DNA from 4 places in the Massilia sp. 9096 genome. Region 1 is predicted to be linked to each of the others. Evidence: predicted binding sites of a transcription regulator. Region 1 holds the regulator's gene; each other region holds the start of a gene.
The links. The regulator sigma-54, encoded in region 1, starts transcription at its own class of promoters, with help from an activator protein. The targets are predictions, from matches to a motif close to TGGCANGNAANCTGCTTT.
Positions count from the first base shown of each region.

Region 2: pepA (flocculation-associated PEP-CTERM protein PepA) is a predicted target of sigma-54. The motif match lies at 2,267-2,284, and genes of this name have one in related genera.
Region 3: FA90_RS22210 (TorF family putative porin) is a predicted target of sigma-54. The motif match lies at 2,443-2,460, and genes of this name have one in related genera.
Region 4: FA90_RS10715 (flavin monoamine oxidase family protein) is a predicted target of sigma-54. The motif match lies at 1,737-1,754, and genes of this name have one in related genera.

Region 1 covers NZ_JQNN01000001.1:4,874,796-4,881,903, forward strand. The annotation lists gene lptA (lipopolysaccharide transport periplasmic protein LptA) at 1-285, shown strand, start outside; gene lptB (LPS export ABC transporter ATP-binding protein) at 291-1,058, shown strand; gene FA90_RS21175 (RNA polymerase factor sigma-54) at 1,061-2,551, shown strand; gene hpf (ribosome hibernation-promoting factor, HPF/YfiA family) at 2,615-2,974, shown strand; gene FA90_RS21185 (enoyl-CoA hydratase/isomerase family protein) at 3,059-4,156, shown strand; gene rapZ (RNase adapter RapZ) at 4,195-5,058, opposite strand; gene hprK (HPr(Ser) kinase/phosphatase) at 5,228-6,163, opposite strand; gene FA90_RS21200 (PTS sugar transporter subunit IIA) at 6,177-6,659, opposite strand; gene queF (NADPH-dependent 7-cyano-7-deazaguanine reductase QueF) at 7,016-7,108, opposite strand, start outside.
Region 2 covers NZ_JQNN01000001.1:4,557,701-4,564,808, reverse strand. The annotation lists gene FA90_RS19740 (N-acetyltransferase) at 1-93, shown strand, start outside; gene FA90_RS19735 (ThiF family adenylyltransferase) at 162-1,049, shown strand; gene FA90_RS19730 (molybdopterin biosynthesis protein MoeY) at 1,046-2,110, shown strand; gene pepA (flocculation-associated PEP-CTERM protein PepA) at 2,350-3,189, shown strand; gene FA90_RS19720 (GAF domain-containing protein) at 3,276-4,016, opposite strand; gene FA90_RS19715 (nucleotidyltransferase family protein) at 4,107-5,186, opposite strand; gene FA90_RS19710 (HprK-related kinase A) at 5,183-6,100, opposite strand; gene FA90_RS19705 (HPr-rel-A system PqqD family peptide chaperone) at 6,094-6,399, opposite strand; gene FA90_RS25200 (hypothetical protein) at 6,405-7,034, opposite strand.
Region 3 covers NZ_JQNN01000001.1:5,094,725-5,101,832, forward strand. The annotation lists gene FA90_RS22195 (YifB family Mg chelatase-like AAA ATPase) at 67-1,593, opposite strand; gene FA90_RS22200 (hypothetical protein) at 1,684-1,989, shown strand; gene FA90_RS22205 (accessory factor UbiK family protein) at 2,031-2,279, opposite strand; gene FA90_RS22210 (TorF family putative porin) at 2,554-3,300, shown strand; gene FA90_RS22215 (P-II family nitrogen regulator) at 3,314-3,652, shown strand; gene FA90_RS22220 (ammonium transporter) at 3,675-5,231, shown strand; gene gshA (glutamate--cysteine ligase) at 5,368-6,669, shown strand; gene FA90_RS22230 (class I SAM-dependent methyltransferase) at 6,818-7,108, opposite strand, start outside.
Region 4 covers NZ_JQNN01000001.1:2,531,327-2,538,434, forward strand. The annotation lists gene FA90_RS25615 (phasin family protein) at 1-426, opposite strand, end outside; gene FA90_RS10710 (hypothetical protein) at 657-1,418, shown strand; gene FA90_RS10715 (flavin monoamine oxidase family protein) at 1,801-3,381, shown strand; gene FA90_RS10720 (cytochrome c) at 3,378-3,788, shown strand; gene FA90_RS10725 (RidA family protein) at 3,817-4,326, shown strand; gene FA90_RS10730 (TonB-dependent siderophore receptor) at 4,508-6,979, shown strand; gene FA90_RS26360 (hypothetical protein) at 7,042-7,108, opposite strand, start outside.

The DNA.
Region 1 (7,108 bases):
GCCGTCATCAAGCAGCTCGACGGCACGAAAGTAACGCAGGAGATGGACAGCGAATTCATCTCGTACGACAACCGCAAGGAAGTCCTGGTCGGCCGCAACGACGCCAACGGCGAGAACAAGGTCGGCAATGGCCGCGGCAGCATGACGCTGCAGCCGCACCGCGCACCGGCCGGCGCTGCAGCGCCCGCACCGGCGGCGGCGCCTGGCGCCCCATCTGCCGCACCCGCGGCCACACCGGCCGCCACCCCCGCCGCGGCGCAACCGGCAGCGGCAGGGAACAAGTGATGGAGGTGCGCAACGACGCAGCCGCGATCGCGTGCGGCAGCACCCTGGTCGTCAAGGGTCTCCAGAAAAGCTACGGCAAGCGCCTGGTGGTGCGCGACGTTTCGCTCGAAGTCGCGTGCGGCGAGGTGGTCGGCCTGCTCGGCCCGAACGGCGCCGGCAAGACCACGTCGTTCTACATGATCGTCGGCCTGGTGCCGTCGGACGCCGGCACCATCGAAGTCAACGGCGCCGACATCAGCAGCCTGCCGATCCACCGGCGCGCGCTGATGGGCCTGTCCTACCTGCCGCAGGAAGCCTCGGTGTTCCGCCGCCTGACGGTCGAGGAAAACATCCGCGCGGTGCTCGAGCTGCAGCGCGAGAACGGCAAGCCGCTGTCCAAGGCGCGCATCAACGAGCGCCTCGACCAGCTGCTGGGCGAGCTGCAGATCGACAAGCTGCGCCAGAACCCGGCGCTGTCGCTGTCGGGCGGCGAACGGCGCCGCGTCGAGATCGCGCGCGCGCTCGCGACCGATCCGCGCTTCGTGCTGCTGGACGAGCCGTTCGCGGGCGTGGACCCGATCGCCGTGATCGAGATCCAGCGCATCGTGCGCTTCCTGAAGGAGCGCGGGATCGGCGTGCTGATCACCGACCACAACGTGCGCGAGACGCTCGGCATCTGCGACCGCGCCTACATCATCAACCAGGGTGCGGTGCTGGCCTCCGGCCGGCCCGACGACATCATCGCCGACGAATCGGTACGCCGCGTGTATCTGGGTGAACACTTCAGAATGTAGTTATGAAACAGACGCTGCAACTCAAGACATCACAGCATCTTGCGCTCACGCCGCAACTCCAGCAGTCGATCCGCCTGCTGCAGCTGTCCACTCTCGAGCTGCACCAGGAAATCGAGCAGGTCCTGAGTGATAATCCGCTGCTCGAACGGCTCGACGATCCGCTCGACCGCTCGGTGCGCCTGCTGGGCGACGGCGCCATCAACAACGCCCCGGCCACGCCGGGCGAGGCTCCCAGCCCGGCCAACGCCAACGGCAGCGACGAGCACAGCGCGCCGGCCGCGAACGCCGAGGGCGAGGGCCACGAAGGCGGCGACGACGTGCACGCCGCCGAGCACGACGGCGACTGGGGCGAGGGCGGCCGGTCGAGCGGCGGCGGCGAGGAAGAGGATGGCCGTCCGCAGCTCGAGGCCAGCCCGGTCTCGCTGCGCGAACACCTGATGGAGCAGGTGCGCATGACCTGCGCCGCGGCGCGCGACTGCGCCCTGGTCGAGCTGATCGTCGACGCGCTCGACGACAACGGCTACCTCGAGGAATCGCTGGACGACATCCACGCGCGCCTGCCGGAAGAGCTCGAGATCGAGTTCGACGAACTGCGCACCGCGCTGTCGATGGTGCAGAGCCTCGACCCGGCGGGCGTGGGCGCGCGCAGCGCCGCCGAGTGCCTGGCGCTGCAGATCCGCCGCATGCCGGGCGTGCCGCTGGTGACGCGGCGCATGGCCCTGGTCATCGTCGAGCGCTACCTGAGCTGGTTCGCCCAGCGCGAATTCAACAAGCTGAAAAAGGCGCTCGACTGCGACGACGAGGACCTGCGCGAAGCCCAGGCCGTGATCCGCCGCTGCAACCCGCACCCGGGCGCCGCGTTCGCTTCGGACGTGTCGGACTTCGTGGTGCCGGACGTGATCGTGCGCCGCGCCAAGGATGGCTGGAGCGTGCAATTGAATCCCGAAGTGATGCCGCGCCTGCGCGTGAACAGCCTGTATGCGCAGGCGCTCAAGCAGGGCAAATCCGAGACCCAGATGAGCGCGCAGCTGCAGGAAGCCAAGTGGCTCATCAAGAACATGCGCCAGCGTTTCGACACGATCCTGCGCGTGGCCCAGGCCATCGTCGAACGGCAGCGCAACTTTTTCTCGCACGGCGCGGTTGCCATGCGGCCCCTTGTTTTACGCGAGATAGCTGATACACTAGGTTTACACGAGAGCACAATTTCTCGCGTCACAACGCAGAAATACATGCTGACCCCGCACGGCATGTTCGAGCTGAAGTATTTCTTCGGGAGCCACGTTGCCACCGAGGCGGGAGGCGAAGCATCATCGACGGCCATCCGGGCTCTCATCGTACAACTCACAGGAGCAGAAGACCCCAAGAACCCTTTATCCGACAGCAAGATCGCGGAGATGCTAGGGGAACAGGGAATGGTCATTGCGCGGCGCACGGTCGCCAAATACCGTGAGGCGCTCAAGATCCCGCCCGTTAGCCTTCGCAAATCCTTGTAACAAACGCTGCCTGTTGCGCTCCTGCGCACGCTTGCGGCAGCGTATCTTCAAAGGAGTGTGTGTATGAATCTCACCATCAGCGGCCATCACCTCGATGTCACCCCAGCCATCCGTGAATACGTACAGAACAAGCTCGAACGCATCACCCGCCATTTCGATCAAGTGATCGATTCCCACGTCATCCTCTGCATCGACAATCTCACCGAAAAAGACAAACGCCAAAAGGCCGAGATCAATCTGCGGGTGGCGGGAAAGATCCTGCATATCGCCAGCGCCGCGCACGACCTGTACGCCGCGATCGACATGCTGATGGACCGCCTGGACAGGCAGGTCGTCAAATACAAGCAGATGCTGCAGAATCATAGTCACACCGGACACAAGCGCATGCTGGATGAAGGAGACAGTGCAGCCGCCACGGCCTGACGCCGTCCGCAGCACAGCATGACGAAGGGCGCACTGGCGCCCTTTTCGTTTTATGATGCGGCTAGATCAACCATCTCCGACATCATGAGCGCAGACGCTACCCGCGAACACGTGCAGACCCGCATTGCCAACGGCACCGGCACCTTTACCCTCGACCGGCCCAAGGCCCTCAATTCGCTGTCGCTCGACATGGTGCGTGCGCTGACGCAGACCCTGCTGCTCTGGCGCGACGATCCTGCGGTCGATGCGGTCGTCATCGCCAGCAGCAGCGAAAAAGCGCTGTGCGCGGGCGGCGACATCCGCTTCTTTTACGAAGCCGGCCGTGCCACGCCGGGCGGTGGCAGCGCGCTGCTCGAAGATTTCTTCACCGAAGAATACGCGCTCAATCACCTGATCCATTTTTATCCCAAGCCCTACATCGCGCTGATGGATGGCGTCGTCATGGGCGGCGGCATGGGCATCGCGCAAGGCGGCCCCGACTGCGCACTGCGCATCGTGACCGAGCGGACCAAGATGGCGATGCCGGAGGTGAACATCGGGCTGTTCCCGGACGTGGGCGGCAGTCACTTCCTGTCGCATGCGCCGGGCAAGCTGGGGGTGTATCTGGGCGTGACGGGCGCGACAATTGGCGCGGCGGATGCGCTGTATGTCGGGTTGGCGGACGCGTTCGTGCCGGGTGAGCAGATGGGCGCGCTGCACGCATTGATCGAGGCGACCCCGGGTGCGCAACTGCCGGCGGCCATGCGCGACTTTGCCGCACCGTTTGCGCAGCAGGCCGGCGCGAGCAAGCTGCAAGCCGCGCGCAGCGTCATCGACCGCCACTTCGGCGCGGCATCGGTGTCCGCCATCATGGCCGCGCTGGCCGGCGACGACGATCCGTTCGCGCAGCAGGCGCTGCAGGCGATGCGCCAGCGCTCGCCGTTGATGATGTGCGTGACCCACGAGATGCTCGAACGCGGCGCCGCCATGGGCGTGGCCGACTGCCTGCGCATGGAGCGTTCGGTGGTGCGCCGCAACTTCGAACACGGCGAAGTGCTGGAAGGCGTACGCGCGCTGGTGATCGACAAGGACAACCGGCCTGCCTGGAATCCGCCGGCGCTGGATGCGGTCACGCCGGACATGGTGGCGCGCTTTTTCGAACCGGTGTGGCCGGACTGGGCGCATCCGCTGCGCCATCTGTGATCCTCGCGCGCGCGTGACGCGCAGTCCCGCGCGAGGCCTTACGGCTGCTCGCGGTGCCTGACCACCACGCGCTCGGTATCGCCGAAATACGCCCCGAGCCGCTCCGCCATGTACACCGAACGGTGCTGGCCGCCGGTGCAGCCGACCGCCACCGTCAGGTAGCTGCGGTTGTCCTTCTTGAACGAGGGCAGCCATTTGGCGATGAAGGCGCGGATGTCCGACAGCAGCTCGGTCGCTTGCGGCTGGGCGTCGAGGAAGGCGATCACCGGCGCGTCGCGGCCATTCAGCGGGCGCAGCGTCAGGTCGTAGTAGGGATTCGGCACGGCACGCACGTCGAACACGAAGTCGGCGTCCAGCGGCACCCCGTGCTTGAAGGCGAACGATTCGAAGAACAGCGTCAGCGGCGCGTGTTCGACCTCGGCCAGTTCCTTGACCCAGGCACGCAGCTTGTTGGCCGACAGCTCGGAGGTGTCGATCACGTGGCCGAGCTTTTCGATCGGTCCCAGGCGGTCGCGCTCTTCCAGGATGCACTCGATCAGCGTGCGGCGCGACGCCGGGTTCTCGCCGGGACGCAGTTCGTGCGACAGCGGGTGGCTGCGCCGCGTTTCGGAAAAGCGCGCGACCAGCGAATGCGTGCTCGAGGTCAGGAAGATCACCTTGACCTGGTGGCCTTCGTCGCGCAGCGTGCTGACCGTGGCCGGCAGCTCGGCCAGCGACTCGGCGCTGCGGGCGTCGACCGCGACCGCGATCTTCTTGTCCGGGTCGCCGTCGACGGTCTTGACCAGGGCCGGCAGCAGGGCGGGTGGAAGATTGTCGACGCAATAATAACCCGCGTCTTCGAGGACGTTCAGGGCAACCGATTTGCCGGAGCCCGAGATACCGGTGATGAGTACAATGCGCATGAGCGCATCATACCGCAATAATTGTCGATGAATTCGTCAAAGACGCGCGATGAATGCTGCTTAATCGCTGCTCATTGCCTGCCGCTGGCGGAGCAGGGGTTTCGTGAAGCATGGCTTCACGCCTGCGGAGCGGGCCGGGCCGCGAGGGCCGGCACTGTAATGCAGCGCATTAATCGCTGCTCATTGCCTGCCGCTGCCGCTCCATGAACTCCTGCAGCGTATCGATGCCGCGCAACTGCAGGATCGTGTTGCGCACCGCGGCCTCGAGCAGCACCGCGATGTTGCGGCCGGCCGCGACCGGGATCACGACCTTGCGGATCGGCAGGCCCAGCACGTCTTCGGTCGGGAAGTGGAACGGCAGGCGCTCGACTTCCTCGTCCAGCGCGCCGCGCTTGACCAGGTGGACGATGAGTTTCAGGCGCATCTTGCGGCGCACCGCGGTCTCGCCGAAGATCGCCTTGATGTCGAGCAGGCCCAGGCCACGCACTTCGAGCAGGTTCTGCAGCAGCGGCGGGCAGCGGCCTTCGATCATGTTGGGGGCAATGCGCGAGAACTCGACGGCGTCGTCGGCGACCAGGCCGTGCGAGCGCGAGATCAGCTCCAGGCCCAGCTCGCTCTTGCCGAGGCCGGAGTCGCCGGTGATCAGGACGCCCACGCCGAGCACGTCCATGAACACGCCGTGCATGATGACGCGCTGCGCCAGCTTCTTGGACAGGTACACGCGCAGGAAGTCGATCACCTGCGCCGCCGGCAGTGGCGTCGAGAACAGCGGGATGTTCTGCTCGTCGCAGATGGCGAGGATGTCCGGCGGGGTATCGAGACCCTGGGCGATGATCAGCGCCGGCGGGCCGCCCGCGATCAGCTCGCCGATCACATGGCTGCGCGAGCCGGTTTTCAGGCGCTGGTAATAGTTCAGTTCCTGGTGCCCGAACACCTGGATGCGGCCCGGGTGGATCAGGTTCAGGTGGCCGACCTGGTCGGCGGCCGAGACGGCGTCGCCCGAGATCAGGCGCTCGCCGCCCGGAAAACCGGCGAACCAGCCGAGTTGCAGGCTGTCGCGGTTGTCGTCGTACAGCCTCTGGATGGTCAGCGGAGTCTGCAGCATGATGGTCGCCGGCTCAGCCCAGGGCCTGCAGGCTCGGCTGCCAGTTGATGATGCGTTCGTGGACCGAGCGCGGATCGGGATCGGTCGCCAGCGCGGTGCGGATCGCCTCGTCCGAGAACAGCTCGGCGATCTCGGACAGGATTTCCAGGTGCTGCTGGGTCACGTGGTCCGGGATCAGGAGGAAGAACAGCAGCTTGACCGGCTGGCCGTCGGGCGATTCGAAGGGAATCGGCTCGACCAGGCGGACAAAAGCGGCCATCGGCGACTTCAGACTCTTGCTGCCCTTGACACGCCCGTGCGGCACGGCGACGCCGTGACCGAGGCCGGTGGAACCGAGGCGCTCGCGCGCGAACAGGTTGTCCGTGACGGTCGAGCGGGCGATACCCAGATTGTTTTCGAAGATCAGACCAGCCTGTTCAAAGGCGCGCTTCTTGCTCGACACTTCGATGTCGAGTTGGACATTCTCGAGCAAGAGGATTTTGCTTAAATTAGTCATAACACGCTTCAATTGCGGTGCACCAGGGGTGCTTGCGAGCGGGAATTATAGGCCTGTTTTATGCCTGTGTAATTCGAATTCTCGTCTGTACGATAAGCTGTAACGCCACCCTCATAAACCGTTACTGACCTGGCTTAAGGATGACGACCGAGTGTACGCAATTTCCTATATGGAATTTAGGATTTTGCGCAAGGAATACTTGTTGACAAGCGGTTTCGCCGATTTTTCTGGCGACCCGCAGCGCTGCCCGGCGCCCCCGGGTCTGTCCTCCGGGCCGGCAGCTGTGGCCCGAAACGGACACTTCACGTCTGCCAGATGGGGGCGCCGAGCTGGATTTCAGCCTGGATCCATCGGCTTCACTGGCGCGCGGTGCGCAAATTCGGCGGCTTGCCGGTGCTGAAATTCGCGCGCCAGGGATTGATGTCGAGGCCGCCGCGCCGGGTGTAGCG
Region 2 (7,108 bases), 320 kb from region 1:
CGTTCGTTCTACCCGTACTTCTTCTCGCCGCGCGAAGAACGCGGCATCATCAACCGCCTGTTGCGCATGGACGAACAGCAGCAAATCGCCTGACTCCCAATGCCGCCTCCGGGCGGCATTGTCGTTTTCCCTTCAACCCGTTTTCCCTCCCCATTTTCTCGATGAGCATATCGTTTAGCTATGAAAAGGCGTTTTCACGCAATATTGGCTGGGTGACCCCGCAAGAGCAGCAAATCCTGCGCAACAAGCGCGTCGCCATTGCCGGCGGCGGCGGCGTCGGCGGTGTTCACCTCATGACCCTGGCCCGCCTCGGGGTAGCTAAATTCCATATCGCCGATTTCGACACCTTCGACGTCCACAATTTCAACCGCCAGGTCGGCGCGATGATGTCGACCGTCGACCAGCCGAAAGCCGACGTACTGGCGCGCATGGCCAAGGACATCAACCCGGAAATCGACATCAAGATTTTTCCGCAAGGCGTGAACAAGGACAACCTGGGCGAATTCCTGTCCGGCGTCGATCTGTACGTCGACGCGCTCGATTTCTTCGCCTTCGATGCGCGCCAGCAGACCTTCGCCAAATGCGCCGAACTCGGCATCCCGGCCACCACTGCGGCCCCGCTCGGCATGGGCGCCGCCCTGCTCAACTTCCTGCCGGGCCAGATGACCTTCGAAGAGTATTTCCAGTGGGGCGACAAGTCCGAGCTCGACAAGGCGATCCGCTTCGTCGTCGGCCTGGCGCCGGCCGGCCTGCACCGCCCTTACCTGGTGGTGCCGGAATCGGTCAATTTCGCCGAGCGGCGCGGCCCGTCGACGATGATGGCGGTGCAGCTGTGCTCGGGCGTGGTCGGCACTGAATCGCTGAAAATCCTCCTTGGACGCGGCAAGGTCTGGGCGGCGCCGTACGGCGTGCAGTTCGATGCCTACCGCAATAAACTGGTGCGCACCTGGCGCCCGGGCGGCAACAAGCATCCGCTGCACCGCCTGATGATCGCCGTCGCCACCAAGCAGATGAGCAAACAACTGGCCGGAAAGACCGCACAGGCATGAGCATTCCACAACCGATCCACCGCATCCTCGACCTGGCGCGCTGGGCGCCGAGCGGCGACAACACCCAGTGCTGGCGCTTCGAAGTGGCCGGCCCCGATCACGTCGTCGTACACGCCTACGACACCCGCGCCGACACGGTCTACGACCTGGACGGCCATCCGAGCCAGATCTCGATGGGCGCGCTGCTGGAAACCATGGCCATCGCGGCGAGCGAACAAGGCTTGCGCGCGCACGCGACGCGCCGGCTCGAGGCCCCGATCGAGGCGCCGGTGTTCGACGTGCGCTTTACGCCCGATGCGGCCGTCCAACCGAGCGCGCTGATCGGCGCGATCGACAAGCGCAGCGTGCAGCGCCGTCCGATGAGCACGCGCCCGCTCACCCCCACCGAAAAGCGCGAGCTGGAAGCGGCGGTCGGACCCGGCTTTGCCGTCGGCTGGATCGAAGGCTTCGGACCGAAGCTGCAGGCGGCGCGCCTGATGTTCAACAATGCCAAGCTGCGCCTGACCATGCCGGAAGCGTTCGAGGTGCACCGCCGCATCATCCATTGGAACGCGGTGCGCAGCCCGGACAAGGTGCCGGACCAGGCGCTCGGCGTCGACAACATGACCCTCAAGCTGATGAAATGGGCGATGGTCAGCTGGAAGCGCATGTCGACCATGAACACGCTGATGGGCACCTGGGCGCCGCGCCTGCAGATGGACCTGCTGCCCGGCCTGGCCTGCGCCGCCCACTTCGTGTTGAAAGCCAGGCAGCAACCGAGGACCATCGACGACTATGTCGAAGCCGGACGCGCGGTGCAGCGTTTCTGGCTGACGCTGACGAAACTCGGCCTGTTCATGCAGCCCGAGATGACGCCGCTGATCTTTTCCAAGTATGTGCGCGAAGGCACGCCGTTCACGCAGGCCGCCAAGCTGCACGGCCCGGCGCGCCGCCTACAACAGGAAGCCGCCAGCCTGATCTTTACCGACGACGCGTTCCCGGTCTACATGGGGCGCATTGGCGCGGGGCCGGCGCCGACGGCGCGCTCCGAGCGACTATCGGTCGAGCAGTTGATGAAATAATGACAACGGATGCTTTTGGCATCCGTTGTCTTTTTTTCCTCTGTGCAAAATTTATGGCGTTTTACTGTCGAGCTTTTTTACACAAATCTTCTATTTCCACGTAACAATTAATAAAATCTCCTTATAGATCAATTATTTATTGTGATTTATTGAGTCTGGCACGGAACCTGCTTACTGAGAACCGTGCAGCTAACGATAAAACACACAGATACTTTTTACCGATCATTAAGGAGATTCAGATGCGCGCAGCAATCAAAGCCGTGGTAGGCACCGCAATCACCGTAGCCGCAATGTCGGCTGCCCATGCAGACACCCAGCTGTTCAACTGGAACCTGAACCTGCCGAGCGGCGGCCCGACCATCACCGGCATCAACCAGCTGGGCTTCAACGGTGACAGCTTCGTTCAGAACCAGGGCTTCGGCACCGGCGACAGCTTCACCTTCACCGACAACGGCATCTTCAACATCACCACGAAGAACGCCGGCACCAACCTGTTCGGCGGCAACGGCCAGCTGACCGGCGACTACACCGGCGGCAACGGCACCGGCAGCATCAGCAGCGGCCAGATCACCTTCAACGAAGGCGGCATGCTGAACATCTACTACAACCCGACCCAGGCGTACGACAACACCAGCAATGGCGCAACCGTCCAGAACCGCGACGGCGCAGCGACCGGCACCCTGATCGCCAGCTTCCGTCAAGTCGCTGGCGGCGGCGGCGCGATCAACCCGGACGGCACCCCGAACAGCAACGGTCAGCTGACCCTGAACTTCGTGTCGACTTACTTCGCTGACGGCGTCTTCACCGACGAATACGGCACCGCGCTGTCGGCTGGCTACACCATCGGTTTCGTGACCTCGAACGCCTCGCAAGACCTGGGCAACGCCTCGAGCGCCACCGCCCGCGCAGCGCTGAGCGGTTCGGCTGACACCATGAACGCCCCGCCGGCATACTTCTACGTCAACAACGGCGGCCAGCTGAAGCTGAACACCAACGCCGTGCCGGAACCGGCATCGCTGGCAATCTTCGGCGCCGGCCTGATGGGCCTGGCAGCTCTGCGTCGTCGCAAGTCGAAGTAATTCGACCCGTCGGCAGCTTGAAAAAAACCGGCTTCGGCCGGTTTTTTTTCGTCCATGCGCGGCGTAGCGCATCGATCAATACACCATCAGGCGTGCGGACGGCGCTGCTGCAGATGCTGGTTCAGCTGGTCGATCAATTCGGTGGCCGCGCTGACGATCTGCGCCGACTCGAAGCCGGCCCTGGTCATTTCGCGGAAAAACGAGCGCGCCAGGATCTTGGCCACGTCTTCCGGATTCTGGTACGCCACCCGCACCGATTCGCCGACCCGCTGCTGCGCTTCCTGCAGCAGCGCCATCTGGGCAAAGCGCGAATCGAGCAGGCGCTGCAGCTGCTGCACCTGGATCGACTTGCCGATGAACAGCGCGGTGACCTCGAGCAGGCGCAACTCGGTCTCGCCGAATTCCGGCGCACAGGGGGTGCTGGCGGCGTTGACCACACCCACCAGCTTGCCGTCGATGCGGATCGGCGCGCAGATCAGGCTGGAGCCGCAGTCGGCATGCCGGCGCGCCAGCGGCGCCAGTTCGGAGACGTGGATGTCGGGCACCAGCAGCGCTTCGCCGCTGGCCAGCACGCGCCCGGCGATGCCTTCGCCGCGCCCGACCGAGGCCTCCAGCGCGGCATCCGGCAGGCGGCCGTGGCGCGCGACCAGGCGCATCCGCGCATCCGCGCCCTCCCCGCTGCCCAGCAACATGATCGAACAGCTGGCGGCGCCGATCAGGACCGCCGTGGAGGCGGCTTGCTGGTTCAGGCGGTCCTCCAAGGTGCCGCTGGCGAGAAAGTGCTGCAGATCCTGCAGCCGCACCAGGGGGTCGCGCGCATCGTCCATGCCGTCCTCATCGGTATGAATTGCATTAAATTCAATACGAGCTATGGTATGCGATCCGTGCGATCGAAGCCAGCAGCGTGTGGCCGAAGGTCACGACGCAGCGCGCGGCGTCAGGAAGGCTTTGTGGAACAGGTGGCGCGACAGCAGCAAGGGCGGCATGCGCAGCCAGTTGCCGCGCACGTACAGCAGGAAGCGCGCGCCGGCGCTGGCACGGGTGTCGCAGCTAGGGTGCAGCGGCAGCAGCGCGCGCGCGAACAGCCAGTCCATCAGCGGCAGCAGCACCGGGTTCGGGCCTTGCGGCGCGACCGCCGCCAGCACCGCCGGCGGCACCGCGGTGCCGAACATGCGCGTGGTATGGCGCAACGCATAGAACAGCGGCCGGCCCAGCTCGAGCACGCGCGCGCGCGCGACCAGGCCGTCCCAGAAACCGGGTTCGACGCCGAACTCGCCCAGCAGGCGGTGCAGGTCGAACAGGTCGCGCAAGCCCTTGTCGAATTCGCCGTCGAAGAACAGGTGCACGGCGCTGTGCAGCACCATGTCGTCCGGGGCCAGGGTCGCCAGGCCGGGCATGCCTTCGATCGGTCGCGCGCGGGCGCGCAGGCTGTCGGGATCCGGGCGCACCGGCGCGGTCTCGGGCACCAGCGCATGGTGCACGTCGATGCTGCTGCCGCGCCGCACGTGCGTCATCGGCGGCAGCTCGTGCATCCACTGGCGGTAATAGCGCTGGTCGTAGTCGTCGTGGTGGGTGCCGGCCCAGCCGGCCAGCATCAGCGCCGCCTCGACGTCGTCCAATCTCGCCTTCGGGACCAGCAGGTCGATGTCGCCGAACAGGCGTCCGCGCCCCGCCTCCAGGCCGGCCATCGCATACGCGGCACCCTTGAGCAGCAGCAGCGGCAGGCCGGTCGGCTGCAGCGCAGCCTGGATGCAGGCGACTTCGAAGCGCACCGCCTGCTGGTGGCGTGCGGCCAGCGGGCGCACCCAGTCGAAGTGCGCGCGCGCCGGCGCCGGCACCGACTGCAACAGGCCGCGCGCTTCGATCAGTGACAGCAGGGTCGGGGTCAGGTTGGTCGCCGCGCTCTGGCGCAGCAGCAGGTCCCAGTCGGCCGGCGTGTAACTCACCACCTGGCCGGGGTCGCGCAGCGCGCACACGAGGATCGGCAAACGCTTCATGGCGCCGGCGGCTCGAGCGACGCGAACACGGCGATCGCCTCTTCCAGCTGGCTGTAGCGGAAGTCGTAGATGGCCGTGCGGTCGATGGTATCGGCCAGCGTATTGAAGCCGACCGCGCCCAGCGGGCTGTAATTGAAAGCGTTTTCGGCGACGCGGAAAAAGGCGCGTGCGCGTGCGATCGGTTCGAGCGAGGTAGCGGCGCCGGCTTCGTATTTCGGGAACACGATCCAGGCCGGGCGTGCGCTCTCGTGCGCGCGCGCGATGCTGTCGCTCGGGGCTTTCACGTGCGCGACCGTGCCTTTGGTGGTGTTCTCGACCGGGCGGCTGATCACCGGATCGCGCGCAAAGCCGCGGATCACGTCGATCGAGCGGTTCTTCAGGCTGATCGGGCGCGGCACCGGCACCAACAGACCGTCCTGGGGGCGGATCAGGGCCAGTTCATCGGACAGCAGGCGCCAGCCGCGGCTGACCAGCGCCGCGCACAGCGTGCTTTTTCCCGAGCCGGGCGGCGCCGGCAGGATGGCCGCCAGCCCGTCGCGTTCGACCACGGCGGCGTGGATCATCAGGTAGGCATGGGCGCGCGTCGAGATGCACCAGTTCAGCGCCCACTCCAGCATCGGGAAAGCATGCGCCTGCGGCAGCGGCTCGAACGGCACCAGGCCGTCGATGTCGAACGAGACCTGCGGCCGATACCAGCGGCGCACGCCGCCGGAGCGGCGCATGTGGACGTGGAAGTCGGCGAAATCGTCGAGCGCGCGCAGCGGATAGTCGCCATACAGCGTGGCGATGCCTTCGGCGATACGGTCGATCGGGGAATGGATGCGGCTGACGAAAGGACCGGTCTGCACGCTCAGGCCCGGTCCGGCCAGGCGCGCCGCGAGTTCGGCGCGCGACAGCGATGCCACCGTCAGCATGCGTTGCGGTCCACCAGGAACAGGCGCTTCATGTGCTCCAGCAAGGCGTCGGCCTCGGCCGCGAAATCGAGCGCTTCACCATCGGCACCCTGGTCGGCTTCGAATTCATTTTCCAGTACCGCGGTCAGCGCCGCGTGCGTGGCCGGCCCACCGCGCAGGGCCTGCAGCAGGACCACGGCGGCGTCGTCCAACAGGTGGGTGTCGCCGGACAGGTCGTTGTACAACACGTATTCGCCATCCCACTGCCGGTGCTGCAGGGTTTGCCCCGGCCGCAGCGACCAGGTCTCGCTTGCCGCCACGAACTTTAGTCCATGGTTCCGGCCAGGTAGCCGACGATGTCGTTGGCGTACCACTTCTGGCCGGCGATCGGCTCGTAGTAGCCCTTGGTCGACCATTCGGTCCAGGCCGCTTTGATCGATTCGATGCTGATGAAGTTGACGCGGCCCGACAGCACGTTCAGGTAAGCCGCCATGATGTACTGACCCACGCGGCTGGCGTCGCAGCTGGCGCCGGCCGCGACGCTGTTGCAGGTCTCGGTGTACCAGTTGCTGAAGGTCGCGCAGCTGAAGTGGCGATGGAAGGCATCGGTCTTGGAGCAGCCCGCCGGCCAGCGCGTGTATTGGCCGGCCCAGTAGCTGGGCGGCTGGCCGTTGCAGACCGCTGCCGGTCCTTTGTGGCTCAGCGTGCCGATCTGCTTGTTCTGGCCGATCGCCGACATCGCCGCGGAAGGCGAGATGCCGCAATAGGTGCACGCCATGCCGGGCTGGCTGTACAGGGTCAGCAGCACGCCGGTGGCGCCGGCGCCGGCCCTGGCGAAGCGTCGACGCGACGCGCCCTTGGCCGACAGGCCGGACGCCGGCGCGGCAGGCTGGTCGCCGCCTTCCGGGGTCGGTGCTGGGTTGGTATCGCTGGGGTGACGGTCTTCGGTAGCCACTTCGGTCCTCACTCGGTTCTTCATAACAGTCGGGCACGGCCTACAATGCCACATTCAGCATGGGCAAGCAATCC
Region 3 (7,108 bases), 220 kb from region 1:
CAAACACCGCGTCCCGGCGATATATCTTCTGCAATTTTTTCAGGCGCCATCTCTGGCCCCATCGCGTCAGCCATCGCGCAGTGCGCGCCGGTACTGGATCGCCTCGGCGACGTGGCCGGCCTCGACCGTGTCCGCATCGGCAAGATCGGCCACCGTGCGCGCCACCTTCAGCACCCGATGGTAGGCGCGCGCCGACCAGTGCAGGCGTTGCATCGCCTCGCGCAGCAGGGTGGACGCGGCGGCATCGAGCCGGCAATGGCGGTCGATCTCGCGCGTCGACAATTGGCGGTTGGCCTTGCCCTGGCGCGCCTGCTGGCGCGCGTGCGCGCGCGTGACGCGCTCGGCGATGGCGCTGCTCGGCTCGCCATCGGCCAGCTGGGCCATCGTCTCTGGCGCCATCGCCGTGACCGGGACCTGCAGGTCGATGCGGTCGAGCAGCGGCCCGGAAATGCGGTCCTGGTAGCGCAGCACCGCGTCGGGCGTGCAGCGGCACCTGGCCGACGGATGGCCAAACCAGCCGCAGGGGCAGGGATTCATCGCCGCGATCAGCTGGAAGCGCGCCGGGAAGTCGGTGTGGCGGGCGGCGCGCGAGATCGTGATCACGCCGGCTTCGAGCGGCTCGCGCAGCACTTCCAGCACCTTGCGGTCGAACTCGGGCAGTTCGTCCAGGAACAAGACCCCGTGATGCGCCAGCGACACCTCGCCCGGGCGCGGTACGCCGCCGCCGCCGACCAGCGCCACGCCCGAACAGGTGTGGTGCGGATTGCGAAACGGCCGGCGCCGCCAGCGCTCGATCGAAAAGCTGCCGGCCAGCGATTGCACTGCGGCCGCTTCCAGTGCCTCGTCTTCGCTCAAGGGCGGCAGCAGGCCGCGAAAGCGCGCGGCCAGCATGCTTTTGCCGGCGCCGGGCGGGCCGACCAGCAGGATCGAATGCAGGCCGGCCGCCGCCACCTCGAGCGCGCGCTTGACGTGCTGCTGGCCTTTCACGTCCGCGAAGTCGGGGTAGACCGGGGCATCCAGGCTGGGCCGCGCCTGGTGGCGCGCCAGGTGTCCGTCCTCGCTCCTGGTTGAAAAATGCGTGCAAACCTCGAGCAGCGTGCGCGCCGGATAGACCATGGCGTCGCGCACCAGCGCGGCTTCGTCGGCGTTAGCGTGAGGCAGGATGAAGGCGCGCGCCGTGCCGCCCGCGTCCCCGGCTTCGCGCCGCATGGCAAAACTCATCGCCAGCGCGCCACGCACCGGACGCAGCTCGCCCGACAGCGACAATTCGCCGGCGAATTCGTAGCCGTCCAGCGCCTCGATGGGAATCTGCTCGGACGCAGCCAGGATGCCGAGCGCGATCGGCAAATCGAAGCGGCCGGATTCTTTCGGCAGCTCGGCCGGCGCCAGGTTGATCGTGATGCGCCGGCTCGGCACTTCGAAGCCGGAGTTCTGCAGCGCCGCGCGCACACGGTCCTTGGCTTCGCGCACTTCGGCGTCGGGCAGGCCGACGATGCTCATCGCGGGCAAGCCATTGGCGAGGTGGACTTCGACGCTGACGGCATGCGCCTGGACGCCGGCGAGGGCGCGGCTGCGGAGAACGGCTAGACTCATCAGGCGTTTTGGTGGAGGATGCGAAGCTGCCCATCATAGGGCGCCGCCGATGAGACCATTTGTGAAGCAGCAAAGAGAAAGAGCAAGCGCATGCCACGACTGATTTTTACCTGCATCGTCCTGGTGACGCTGTTCTGCCTGCTATGCGCACCGGCGCTGGTCGTGGCGCGTCAATTGGAGCGGCGCGGCGACGTGGCCGCCTTGCGCGCGCTGCCGCGCGTATGGATGAGCCAGGTGGTGGTGGCCAGCCTGCTGATCTTCGCCGCCGATACGCTGGGCTGGCGCAATCCGGCCGGCTACATGGTGGGAATCGTGCTGGGCACGGGCGTGGCCGGGGCCGCGCTGTTCGGCGGCTGGCGCATCGTGCGCCGCTGGCTGCGGCGCTCGTCCAGATAAGCGGCGGCGCTTGGGTGCACCACCGTGTACCAAGGCTCCGGTCAGCCCTGGGTGGCCGATGCCGCCAGCTTGGCTTCCAGGTCGGCCACGCGCTGCTCCAGTGCATCGAGCTTGGCGCGGGTCTTGGTCAGCACCTGCGCCTGGATGTCGAATTCTTCGCGCGTCACAAGGTCGAGCTTGGAAAAGCCCTGGGTCATCATCGCCTTCACATTGCGCTCGATGTCCTTGGCCGGCGAATTTTCGATCGCCTGGTTGATCTTGTCCTGCAGGTCGTTGAAGAAGTTGTTCATCGCTATTCCTTAGCCTAAACCGCTTGCACCGGAGCGGTGCGCATGCATCCCATTTGGTGCGTGCACCATCATGAGGCGCGCATACTTACGGCGTTTATTTTTCTGGCATCAAAAGTGGGGACGGCAAGCTTGAAAAACAAGCCACAGCCGGTCCGGCTTGGGGTGGCACGCATCGTGCTAAAGCATATACAAAAGCTATACGCATACCTGAGCTGCATGCTCGATTGTAAACCTATTACAAAGGATTGTTCATAACCACAACAGGGAGAGTGTCATGAAGCGTCTCAGCAGCAATTGGACTAATACCGCAGTACTCATCGCAGGACTGTGGGGCCTGACCACCGGGCTGGCTGGCGCCGAAGAGCAGAAACCCGATAACGAAGTGAGCTATAACGCCTCGATTACCAGCGACTACCGGTATCGCGGCATTTCCCAGACCCGACTCGACCCCGCCTTGCAAGGCGGCGCCGACTACGTGAACAACCCCACCGGTTTATACGTAGGCACCTGGCTCTCCACCATCAAGTGGATCAAGGATGCGGGTGGCGACGGCAACGTGGAATGGGATATCTACGGCGGCAAACGCGGCAACATCACCGGCGACATCACCTATGACGTCGGTGGGCTGTACTACTTCTACCCAAGTAACAGCCTCGCAGTCAATGCCAATACCTTTGAGCTGTACGGCCAGCTCGGTTATGGCCCCGCCTATATCAAGTATTCGCATTCGCTGACCAACCTGTTCGGCACCGCCGACAGCAAGAACAGCGGCTACCTGGACGTCGGCGCCAACGTCGACGTCGGGAACGGTTTTACCGTGATCCTGCATGCCGGACGCCAGAACGTCCGTCACAACGGTTCACTGTCGTACACGGACTACAAAATCGGTGCGACCAAGGACCTGGGCATTTGTACCGTTGCCCTGGCCTGGTTCAAAGCCGACACCAGCGCTTACCTGAGCCCGGACAGGGAAAATCTGGGCAAGTCCGGCGTCGTCGTTTCAGTTTCAAAAACTTTCTGAAAGAGGCAACAGCATGAAAATGATCACCGCGATTATCAAACCCTTCAAGCTCGACGAAGTGCGTGAAGCGCTTTCGGAGATCAATGTGCATGGCATCACGGTGACCGAAGTGAAGGGCTTCGGCCGCCAGAAGGGCCACACCGAGCTGTATCGTGGCGCGGAATACGTGGTCGACTTTCTGCCCAAGACCAAGATCGAAGCCGCGGTGGACGATGCCATCGTCGACCAGGTGATCGACACGATCCAGGGCGCTGCCCGCACCGGCAAAATCGGTGACGGCAAAATTTTCGTCTCCAATCTGGAGCAGGTAATCCGTATCCGTACCGGCGAGACCGGCAACGATGCGCTGTAAGGGGAACCCGATGATCCATACCATGACAAAACTGATCGCAGGCGTCACCGTCGCGCTGGCGCTGGGCAGTTCGCTGCCGGCGCTGGCGCAGGATGCTCCCAAGGCCCCGTCGGCGGCTGCCGCGCCGGCAGCCTCGGCCCCGGCCGCGTCCGCACCGGCCGACAGCGCCTCGGCCCCGGCGGCAGCGCCTGTTACCGCCCCGGCCGCCGCCACAGCAGCAGCCCCGGCATCAGCAGCCCCGGCCGCGGCGCCGACGCCGCAAAAGGGCGATACCGCCTGGATGATGGTCTCGACGATGCTGGTGATCATGATGACGATCCCGGGCCTGGCGCTGTTCTACGGCGGCCTGGTGCGCTCGAAGAACATGCTGTCGATCCTCCTGCAGGTGTTCATGATCTTCTCGGTCATCATCGTGCTGTGGTGCCTGTACGGCTACTCGCTCGCGTTCACCGAGAACAACGCCTTCATCGGCGGCTTCGACCGCCTGTTCCTGAAGGGCATCTGGGATCCGGTCAAGGCCAGCTTCTCGACCGCAGCCACCTTCAGCAAGGGCGTGGTGATTCCCGAGTTCGTGTACGTGGCCTTCCAGGGCACCTTCGCGGCCATCACCTGCGGCCTGATCATCGGTGCGTTCGCGGAGCGCGCGCGCTTCTCGGCGGTGCTGCTGTTCGTGGTGCTGTGGTTCACCTTCGGCTACCTGCCGGTGGCGCACATGGTCTGGTTCTGGACCGGTCCTGACGCGATCACCGCCTCGACCCTGGCGACCGAAACCGCCAAGGCCGGCTGGCTGTGGCAGAAGGGCGCGCTGGACTTCGCCGGCGGCACCGTGGTGCACATCAATGCGGCAGTCGCCGGCCTGGTCGGCGCGATCCTGATCGGCAAGCGCGTCGGCTATGGCCGCGAATCGATGGCCCCGCACTCGCTGACCATGACCATGATCGGTGCTTCGATGCTGTGGGTGGGCTGGTTCGGCTTCAACGCCGGCTCTGCGCTGGAAGCCGGCGACGTCGCCGCGCTGGCCTTCGTCAACACCCTGCTGGCCACCGCCGGCGCGACCGTGTCGTGGGTGTTCGGCGAGTGGATCACCAAGGGCAAGCCGTCGATGCTGGGCGGCGCATCGGGCGCAGTGGCCGGCCTGGTGGCGATCACCCCGGCCTGCGGCTACGTCGGTCCGATGGGCGGCCTGATCATGGGCCTGGTGGCCGGCATGGTCTGCCTGTGGGGCGTGAACGGCCTGAAACGCCTGATCGGCGCCGACGACTCGCTCGACGTGTTCGGCGTGCACGGCGTGGGCGGTATCCTGGGCGCGCTGCTGACCGGCGTGTTCGCGGCGCCGCAGCTGGGCGGCCAGGGCATCTTCGACTACACCACCAACAAGATGTCGGCCGACCCGTACTCGATCGGCAGCCAGGTGCTGGTGCAGGCGCAGGCGATCGGCACCACCATCCTGTGGTCGGCCGTCATCTCGTTCATCGCCTACAAGATCGTCGACGTGGTGCTCGGCCTGCGCGTGTCGGAAGACGCGGAACGCGAGGGCCTGGACATCACCAGCCATGGCGAATCGGCGTACCATTCCTGATAGCCCCGCTTGAAGATGAAAAAGCGCCCTGCGGGGCGCTTTTTTATTTCCAATGGGATAATAGGACTTTAAAAGGCGCTGGGCCGCCCCAATTTGTGTCACCCATATCGCCAAGAAGCCTCAAGGACGTCATTTTATGGTTCCCCACCTCGCCACTGCCCTGAACGGTCCGCTGCTGGACCTGGAAAAGAAGATTCTCGAAGCCACGCCTGCCATCGAGCGCTGGTTCCGCCTCGAGTGGCAGGAGCATACCCCGCCGTTCTATTGCTCGGTGGACCTGCGCAATGCCGGCTACAAGCTGGCGCCGGTGGATACCAACCTGTTCCCGGGCGGCTTCAACAACCTGTCGACCGAGATGCTGCCGCTGACCGTGCAGGCGGCGATGGCGGCGATCGACAAATACTGTCCGGACGCGCGCAACCTGCTGCTGATTCCGGAAACCCATACGCGCAACCCGTTCTACCTGCAGAACGTGCAGCGTTTGATGCAGATCTTCCGCCAGACCGGCCTGCACGTGCGCCTGGGCTCGCTGTCGCCCGAGGTGACCCAGCCGACCCCGCTGGCGCTGCCGGACGGGAACATGCTGGTGGTCGAGCCCTTGGTGCGTTCGCCCAACGGCCGCCGCGTCGGCCTGGCCGATTTCGACCCATGCACGATCCTGCTCAACAACGACCTGTCGGCCGGCATCCCGTCGATCCTGGAAAACATCCACGAGCAGTCGCTGCTGCCGCCGGTGCACGCCGGCTGGGCAATCCGCCGCAAGAGCAACCACTTCAAGGCCTTCGACGAAGTGGCGAAGAAATTCGGCAAGCTGATCGACATCGACCCCTGGCTGGTCAACCCGCTGCACAACAAGTGCGGCGAGGTGAACTTCCAGGAAGACACCGGCATGGAATGCCTGGCCGATAACGTGTCGGCGCTGCTGTCGAAGATCAAGAAGAAGTACAAGGAATACGGCATGAAGGACCAGAAGCCGTTCGTCATCGTCAAGCCCGACGCCGGCACCTACGGCATGGGCATCTTGACGGTGAAGGATGCGAGCGAGGTCAAGGACTTGAACCGCAAGCAGCGTAACAAGATGTCGGTGATCAAGGATGGCATCGAAGTCCATGACGTCATGATCCAGGAAGGCGTACCCACCTTCGAATCGATCAACGACGCGGTGGCCGAACCGGTGGTGTACATGATCGACCGCTATGTGGTCGGCGGCTTCTACCGCATCCATGCCGAGCGCGGGATCGACCAGAACTTGAACGCACCGGGTTCGCAGTACGTGCCGCTGGCGTTTGCCCAGCAGCACGCGATGCCGGACCTGCAGGCCAAGCCGGGCACCGCGGCGCCGAACCGCTTTTATGTGTACGGTGTGGTGGCGCGCCTGGCGCTACTGGCGGCTTCCCTGGAGCTGGAACGGACCGACCCCGACCCGGAAATCTACTGAAGGAACCTCGAAAAAGGAGCCTCGAAAACCGTAGCGAGCGGCAGCAATGGTGGTCGAAAAGCGCAGCCGTACTTAAGGTACGGCCGGTCCGCCGTAGCGGAGCATCGGAGACCGCCAGTGCAACGCGCAGTAGGTTTGCGATGCTCCTTCACTTCTGCGCCATGTAGAAGAAGTGCGAGCGCAGCGGCGGGAGCAGGGCGGCGAGCAGTTCCGGCGCGAGACGCGGCAGACGCGCCATGGCCCGGCCCAGCGGCGGGGCCAGCACCAGCGTGCGGTAGTGGCGCTTTTCGGCGGGCCAGAAGCGCAGCAGCTCGACGTCGGTGACCTTGCGCACCTGTTTGTTGCGCGGATTACTGTAGCGGAAATCGAAGATCATCGCCCAGCCGCCGGGTCTGAGCACGCGCCACATCTCGCCGGCCAGCTCGCGCCGCAGGTCGTC
Region 4 (7,108 bases), 2.3 Mb from region 1:
GCGCAGGCCGCGTTCGGTCTGCTCGCTGGCGTCGCGCGCCACTTCCTCGGCCAGGGCCTGGGCAGTGCGGCTGGTGTTCTGCAGGTGCTGCTCGGTGACGCGGGCCAGCTCGACCTGGGCGTCGGCCGCCAGGCGGGCGATGTGCTGCTGGTAGGCGCGCAGCTTGTCGCTGGCCGGTTGGGCGCGCGCTGTGGCGGCGCTCAGCAGTTCGGTCTGGCGGTCGGCGTTCAGCATCTGCTTGCCGGCCAGGGTGGTTTCTTCCAGCATGGTCTGGACCAGCTGGATGTTCAGGTCGAACACCTGCTGGAAGGACTTGAACATCGACTTGGACACGTCATTCAGGAACGCGGTCTGGGCATCGACGTGGGTGCGAACCGCCGGGTTGATCGCTCGTGGAAACGGATACATGCGTACCTCACTCATCATTGACTACGGTTGCAAGATGGCGGACGGTGCCGCCGTGGATGGCTGCGGACACGGCGCCGCCCCGGTCTCGGGCGGCGCACGTGCGGTCCGCGGCACGAAGCTAGAAGACTAAGCGTGGCGCATAGCCAACCTTTGATTTGAACTAAGCGTGGAGGCTTGTATTCCCTGAAAGGCGGTTCCTGGCGCGGTAATTGCTTAGACTCAATTGCTTGACGCCGCAAGGAGCCCCCATGTTTCTGCCAAACGATGTCATCCAATACACAGCGCCGGTGCGCACCCTGCGCATCCTGTGGATCGACCGCGAGCGCGCCCTCGCCGCTACCTTCGAACTCGGCCGGCGTAACGGCCAGCCGCACACGATGGCCTTGCAGGTGCTGGCCGACGACGTGCTGGGCCGGCGCGCGCGTTTGCTGCTGCACGACCCGTACGCGGCGCCGCCGGCCCCGCCCGACCTGCCGCCCAAGCACCTGGCCCTGCGCGACAAGGCCTGGGACATCGTCGCCTGCCTGCAGGCCGAGGGCCCGGCGCTGTACCAGGCGCGTGCGCGGGCCGCGCTGGTGGCGCGCTGCGCCGAAGCGCACGGCGTGTCGCGCCCGAGCGTGCTGCGCTACCTGCGCCGCTACTGGGAGCGCGGCCAGGTGATCGACGCGCTGCTGCCCGACTACGGCAATTCCGGCGCGCGCGGCAAGACGCGCGGCGCCAGCGCCGGCGTCAAGCGTGGCCGGCCGCGCAAGCCGGGCCAGCCTGCGGGCCTGAACATCGACGCCGCCACCCGCGCCGTGTTCAGCACGGCGGTCGCGCGCTACCGGGCCAGCCACGGCGACTTTTCGCGCCGCGCCGCCTACCGCCAGATGCTGGCCGAGTTCTACCCGGCCTGCGAAGCCGGCACCGCGCCCAGCTTCGGCCAGTTCAGTTACTGGCTCGAGCGCGACGGCTGCGTCGCCGCGAACGGCATCGGTGTCGCCGCGGTGCAGCACGGCTTGTCCGCCTGACCATTCCAGTGCGTACGCACCCATGATGGTGCAATGCCGCAAAACGGGCCGCGCGGCCCGTTTTTCATTTGCTTTATGCATATCGATATGCAGTAGGCATTCCATCAAACCATAGAAAAAATAAAGTGTGTCGCCTGCCGATCAAAGTGCGTACGGCGTCGCGGCCCGGTGCCGTCCCTCACGCACGTATGCACAGCAAGACAGGGGCGCAAGAACGAACTTTATTTGATTTTGCCGCCTTACGCCGGGCTGACATTCAGCCGAGCTAGGAAAGAACTTTATTTTCCACATAAACCTGTTTTATTTCGAGTATCTCGCTGGCACGCCTATTGCTGAAACTCAAGCAACACATACGTGTTTTTGATGACCAGTTGAGGTGCGGATGAATCCTGTAAGCCCGTCGCTGACCCGACGCGAATTCCTGTTCCGTGCCGCCGCAGTCGGCGGTACGGCCCTGTTACTCAACACCATGAATGCCTGGGGCATGGGCATCGCCTCCAGGGTCAACGCGCCGCCTGCGCTGAGCGGCAGCGGCAAAGGCAAGAAAGTGGCGATCCTGGGTGCGGGCCTGGCCGGCATGACCGCCGCCTACGAGCTGTCCAAGCTGGGTTACCAGGTCGAGGTGCTCGAAGCCCGGCCCTTCGCCGGCGGACGCTGCCAGACCGCGCGCAAAGGCTTCGGCCTGCAGGAACTGGGCGGCGAGATGCAGACCTGCCGCTTCGACGACGGCCTGTACATCAACCACGGCCCCTGGCGCATCCCGCTCGACCACCAGTCGACGCTGTACTACACGCGCGAATTCGGCGTGCCGCTCGAAGTCATGGTCAACGAGAACGACCATGCCTGGGTCTACATGGAAGACGCCGGTCCCTTCTCAAAGCAGCGCCTGCGCCAGGAACGCATCAAGGCCGACATGCGCGGCCACGTCACCGAACTGCTGGCCAAGACGGTGCAGGCGAAACAGCTCGACACCCAGCTCAGCGCCGACGACCAGGTGCTGCTGCTCGACTACCTGCAGCACCAGGGCGCGCTGTCCGGCAAGGACCTGGCGTACAAGGGCCGCAACGGCGCTGGCTACGCGGTCAACCCGGGCGCCGGCCTCAATCCCGGCACGCCCTACGATCCGCTCGGTTTTCACGACCTGCTGGCCTCCAAGGTCGGCAAGGTCTACAGCGCGGTGCAGGAATTCCCGATGCACGCGACGATGTTCCAGCCGGTCGGCGGCATGGACCAGATCGCGAAGGCCTTCGCCAAACGGGTCGGCCACAAGATCCGCTACGGCCAGGAAGTGCAGACCATCCGCCAGTCGCCCGACCACGTGACGATCACGGCCAAGGACGTCAAGAGCGGCAAGATGTCGACCGTGACGGCCGACTACGTGCTGTGCGCGATCCCGCTGTCGGTGCTGCGCACCATCGACACCGACTTCTCGGACAAATTCAAGGGCGCGATCAAGCAGGTGTCGTACGCCCCGGTCGGCAAGATCGGCCTGCAGATGAAGCGCCGCTTCTGGGAGGAAGACGACGCCATCTACGGCGGCCACGTGCTCACCGACATCAAGGGCATCAACACGATCTCGCTGCCCTCGACCGGCTGGCAATCGAAGAAGGGCGTGATCCTCGGCTACTACCACTACGCGCTCGACGCGATCGAAGTCAGCGCGCTGTCGCCGACCGAGCGCGCCGAGTTCGCGGTGAGCGCCGGCGAAAAGATCTTCCCGCCCTACCGCGAGTCGTTCGAATCGTCGTTCTCGGTGGCCTGGCACCGCGTCCAGTACAACCTGGGCGGCTGGGCCGAATGGGACCACGCGGGACGCCAGGGCGCCTACCCGATCCTGCTGGAAGGCGAAGGCCGCGTGATGCTGGCCGGCGAGCACCTGAGCTACCTGACCGGCTGGCAGGCCGGCGCCATCGAGTCAAGCTGGATGCAGATCGAACAACTCCACAAGAAAGCAAGCGCATGAAGCTACGACACCTGATCGCCGGCGCGGTCCTCAGCGCCGGCGCCACCCTCGCGCAGGCGCAAGCCCAGGGGCCGGCGATGGACGGCAAGGCCCTGTTCACCAAGAACTGCGCGGCCTGCCACCAGGCCAGCGGCAAGGGCATCCCCGGCGCATTTCCGGCGTTGGCCGGCAACGCCTTCGTGCAGGGCCCGGCCACCGATCCGGCCACGGTCCTGCTCAAGGGGCGCGGCGGCATGCCCGACTTTTCCAACAGCCTCGACGACGGCGAGATCGCCGCGGTGCTGAGCTACGTGCGCTCGAGCTGGGGCAACAGCGCGGCGCCGCTCAGCGCCGACGACGTCACGGCCCAGCGCACTGCGCTCGGCGTGGCGCCGGCCACGCACGGCAAGTTCGGCAACAAGCACTGAGCACACACCGACCATCGAAAGGAGACCCATGCAAACCACCAAACGCGCCCTGCGCCGCATCGCCCTGCCCCTGCTGCTGTGCGCCCTGCCCGCACTGCAGGCCCAGGCCCAGTCCATCGTGCGCCACAAGATCCCCAACTCGGACTTCCCGATCGCCCAGGCGGTGACGCTGCCGCCCGCGACCACGATCCATTTCGTCAGCGGCCAGGTGCCGCCCGCGATCGACAAGGCCGCCGATCCGAACACGCTGGCAGCGTATGGCGACACCAAGACCCAGACGACCGGGGTACTGACCAAGATCCAGGACGTCCTGAAGGGGATGGGCTTGACGATGGGCGACGTGGTCAAGATGCAGGTGTTCCTGGTCGGCGACCCGGCCAAGAACGGCAAGGCCGACGTGCCCGGCTTCCAGGCCGCCTACACCCAGTTCTTCGGCGGCGCCCAGCCGAACCTGCCGACGCGCGCCGTGGTGCAGGTGGCCGGCCTGTCCAATCCCGGCTGGCTGGTCGAGATCGAGGTGGTGGCGGCCAGGAAGTAATCACCGGAGCACCCAACAGCAGTACGCAGCAGCACGGCAGCACGCAGCACGCAGCACGGCATGTCCAGCGAGGCCGACGCCAGAGCGGCCCGCAAGCGGCATCTTGGAGATGAATAACGACTCACGCTCGAACCAGCAACGTCCGATCCATTCGTCCAAAAAGTCCAACAAAGGGGTATTCATGCACAAGGTCATCCTCCACACCGGCGTCGCCGCCGGCGTCCTGTCCTGCAGCCTGGGCCTGGCCCACGCCGCCGAGGACGACAAACCCGCCGCGCCCGCCGCCGTCACCCCGGCCGCCGAGGCCGGCCCGACCAGCGCCGGCGTCGTGATCGTGACCGGCACGCGCGTCACCGGTTTGAAAGCCGAGAACAGCGCGGCGCCGATCCAGGTGCTGGACGCGAGCTCGCTGGCGCGCACCGGCCAGCCCGACCTGATCCAGGCGCTGTCGCAGAACCTGCCGTCGCTGAACGCCCAGGCCTTCGGCGGCGACATGGCCAACATGACGCTGTCGGCGCGCCTGCGCGGCCTGTCGCCCAACAACACGCTGGTGCTGGTCAACGGCAAGCGCCGCCACGGCACCGCCAACCTGGCGGTGCTGGGCGGGCCGTACCAGGGCGGCGCGGCGGCCGACCTGAACTACATCCCGGTCTCGGCCATCGACCACATCGAAGTGCTGCAGGACGGCGCGGCCGCCCAGTACGGCACCGACGCCATCGCCGGCGTGGTCAACATCATCCTCAAGTCCAACTACAAGGGCGGCACCGCCAACGTCAACGGCGGCGGCTACGGCGACGGCGGCGGCCACACCGGCGACGGCGCGGCCAACATCGGCCTGTCGCCGTTCGGCGATTCGTTCCTGAGCCTGACGGTCGAAGACAAGTACCACGGCTTTTCGGACCGCGGCGGCATCGATCCGCGCGTGATCGACGCCGCCACGCTGGCGGCCAACCCGAGCCTGAAGAGTGCGCCCGGCTACCCCAACGTCAACCACATCCAGGGCGACGCCCAGTACCACCAGCAGATCGCCGCGGCCAACTTCGGCGTCGACCTGTCGGGCGACGTCAACCTGTACAGCTTCGCCACCTACGGCCACAAGAAGGCGGCCGCGTTCGAGAACTACCGCCTGCCGAGCCGCCTGCCGACCCTGTACCCGCTCGGCTTTTCGCCGCAGGAGAGCTTCAAGGAAGACGACTACGCCTGGACCGTCGGCCTCAAGGGCACGATCGCCGGCAACTGGCGCTGGGACCTGTCGAGCACCTACGGCCGCGACGAAGCCAAGGTCGGCGTCCAGCATTCCGGCAACGTCTCGCTGTTCACCGACACCGGCTCGACGCCGACGGACTTCAACGCCGGCAAATTCATCGCCAGCCAGTGGACCAACAACCTCGACCTGAACCACGAGTTCGACGTCGGCTGGGCCACGCCGCTGACCTTCGCGGTCGGCCTCGAGCAGCGCCACGACACCTACGAGATCCAGTCCGGCGATGCGCCCTCGCGCTACAAGGAAGGCTCGCAGGCCTTCCCGGGCTTCTCGCTGACCGACGCCGGCAGCCACAGCCGCAACAACGGCGCCGCCTACATCGACCTGGCGGCGCAGATCGTCAAGGGCTGGACCGTCGACCTGGCCGGCCGCTACGAGCACTTCAGCGACTTCGGCAACGCCAAGGTCGGCAAGCTGACCACGCGCTACGACGTGTCGCCGATGGTCGGCGTGCGCGCGACCTACTCGAACGGTTTCCGCGCGCCGACGCTGGCCGAGGAATACTATTCGGCCACCAACGTGTCGCCGCACAGCGCCTTCGTGCAGCTGCCGCCGAACTCGCCGGGCGCACGCCTGGTCGGCGTGAACGGCCTGCGTCCGGAAGCCTCGACCAACATCAGCGCCGGCATCGTGCTGAACCCGGCCGCCAACGTCTCGGTGACGCTGGACGCCTACCAGATCACGATCCGCGACCGCATCGTCGGCTCGGGCGCGCTGTACGGCTCGGGCGGCGCGGTCAACTCCCCGGCGGTGACGGCGGCGATCCTCGCCAACGGCAACGTGCTCGATCCGACCGTGGTCCAGACCGGCATCAACATCTTCTCGAACGCAGTCAACACGCGCTCGAAAGGCCTGGAGTTCGTCGCCACCCTGAACAGCAACTTCGGGACCTGGGGCCGGGTCGACTGGTCGCTCGCGGCCAACGCCAACAAGACCGACGTCATCAAGATCAACCAGGCCCCGAACCAGCTGCAGCCGCAGACGCTGCTGGACGCGGCCGCGATCTCGGACATCGAAACCGCCTCGCCCAAGATCCGCGTGAACCTGGGCGCGCTGTGGCACTACGGCGCCTGGACCGTGAACGCGCGCGAAGCGTTCTATGGCCGCGCGTCGGAGATGGGTTCGGAAAACGGCTCGACCTACTACGAGACCGTGATCAAGCCGACCGCGATCACCGACCTCGAAGTCAGCTACCAGGTCAACAAGGCCTGGACCGTGTCGGTCGGCGCCAACAACCTGTTCAACCAGTACCCGAACCACATCAACAACGGCCTGCTGGCCGAGCAGCGCGCCGCGCTGGACAACGCGGCGGTCACGATCCTGCCGTCGTTCTCGCCGTTCGGGATCAATGGCGGCTACTACTACGCGCGGGTCGGCTTCAAGTTCTGAGGCCGCATCGGCGGCGGGTTGGAGCTGACGGGCCCGGGGCTGCGAAGTCCCGGGCTTCTTCGTTAGTGGCGGCGATGGCGCGTGGCCGCGCGCAGCGCGTCGAGGCGCTCGCGCCGGTCCTGCTGGGCC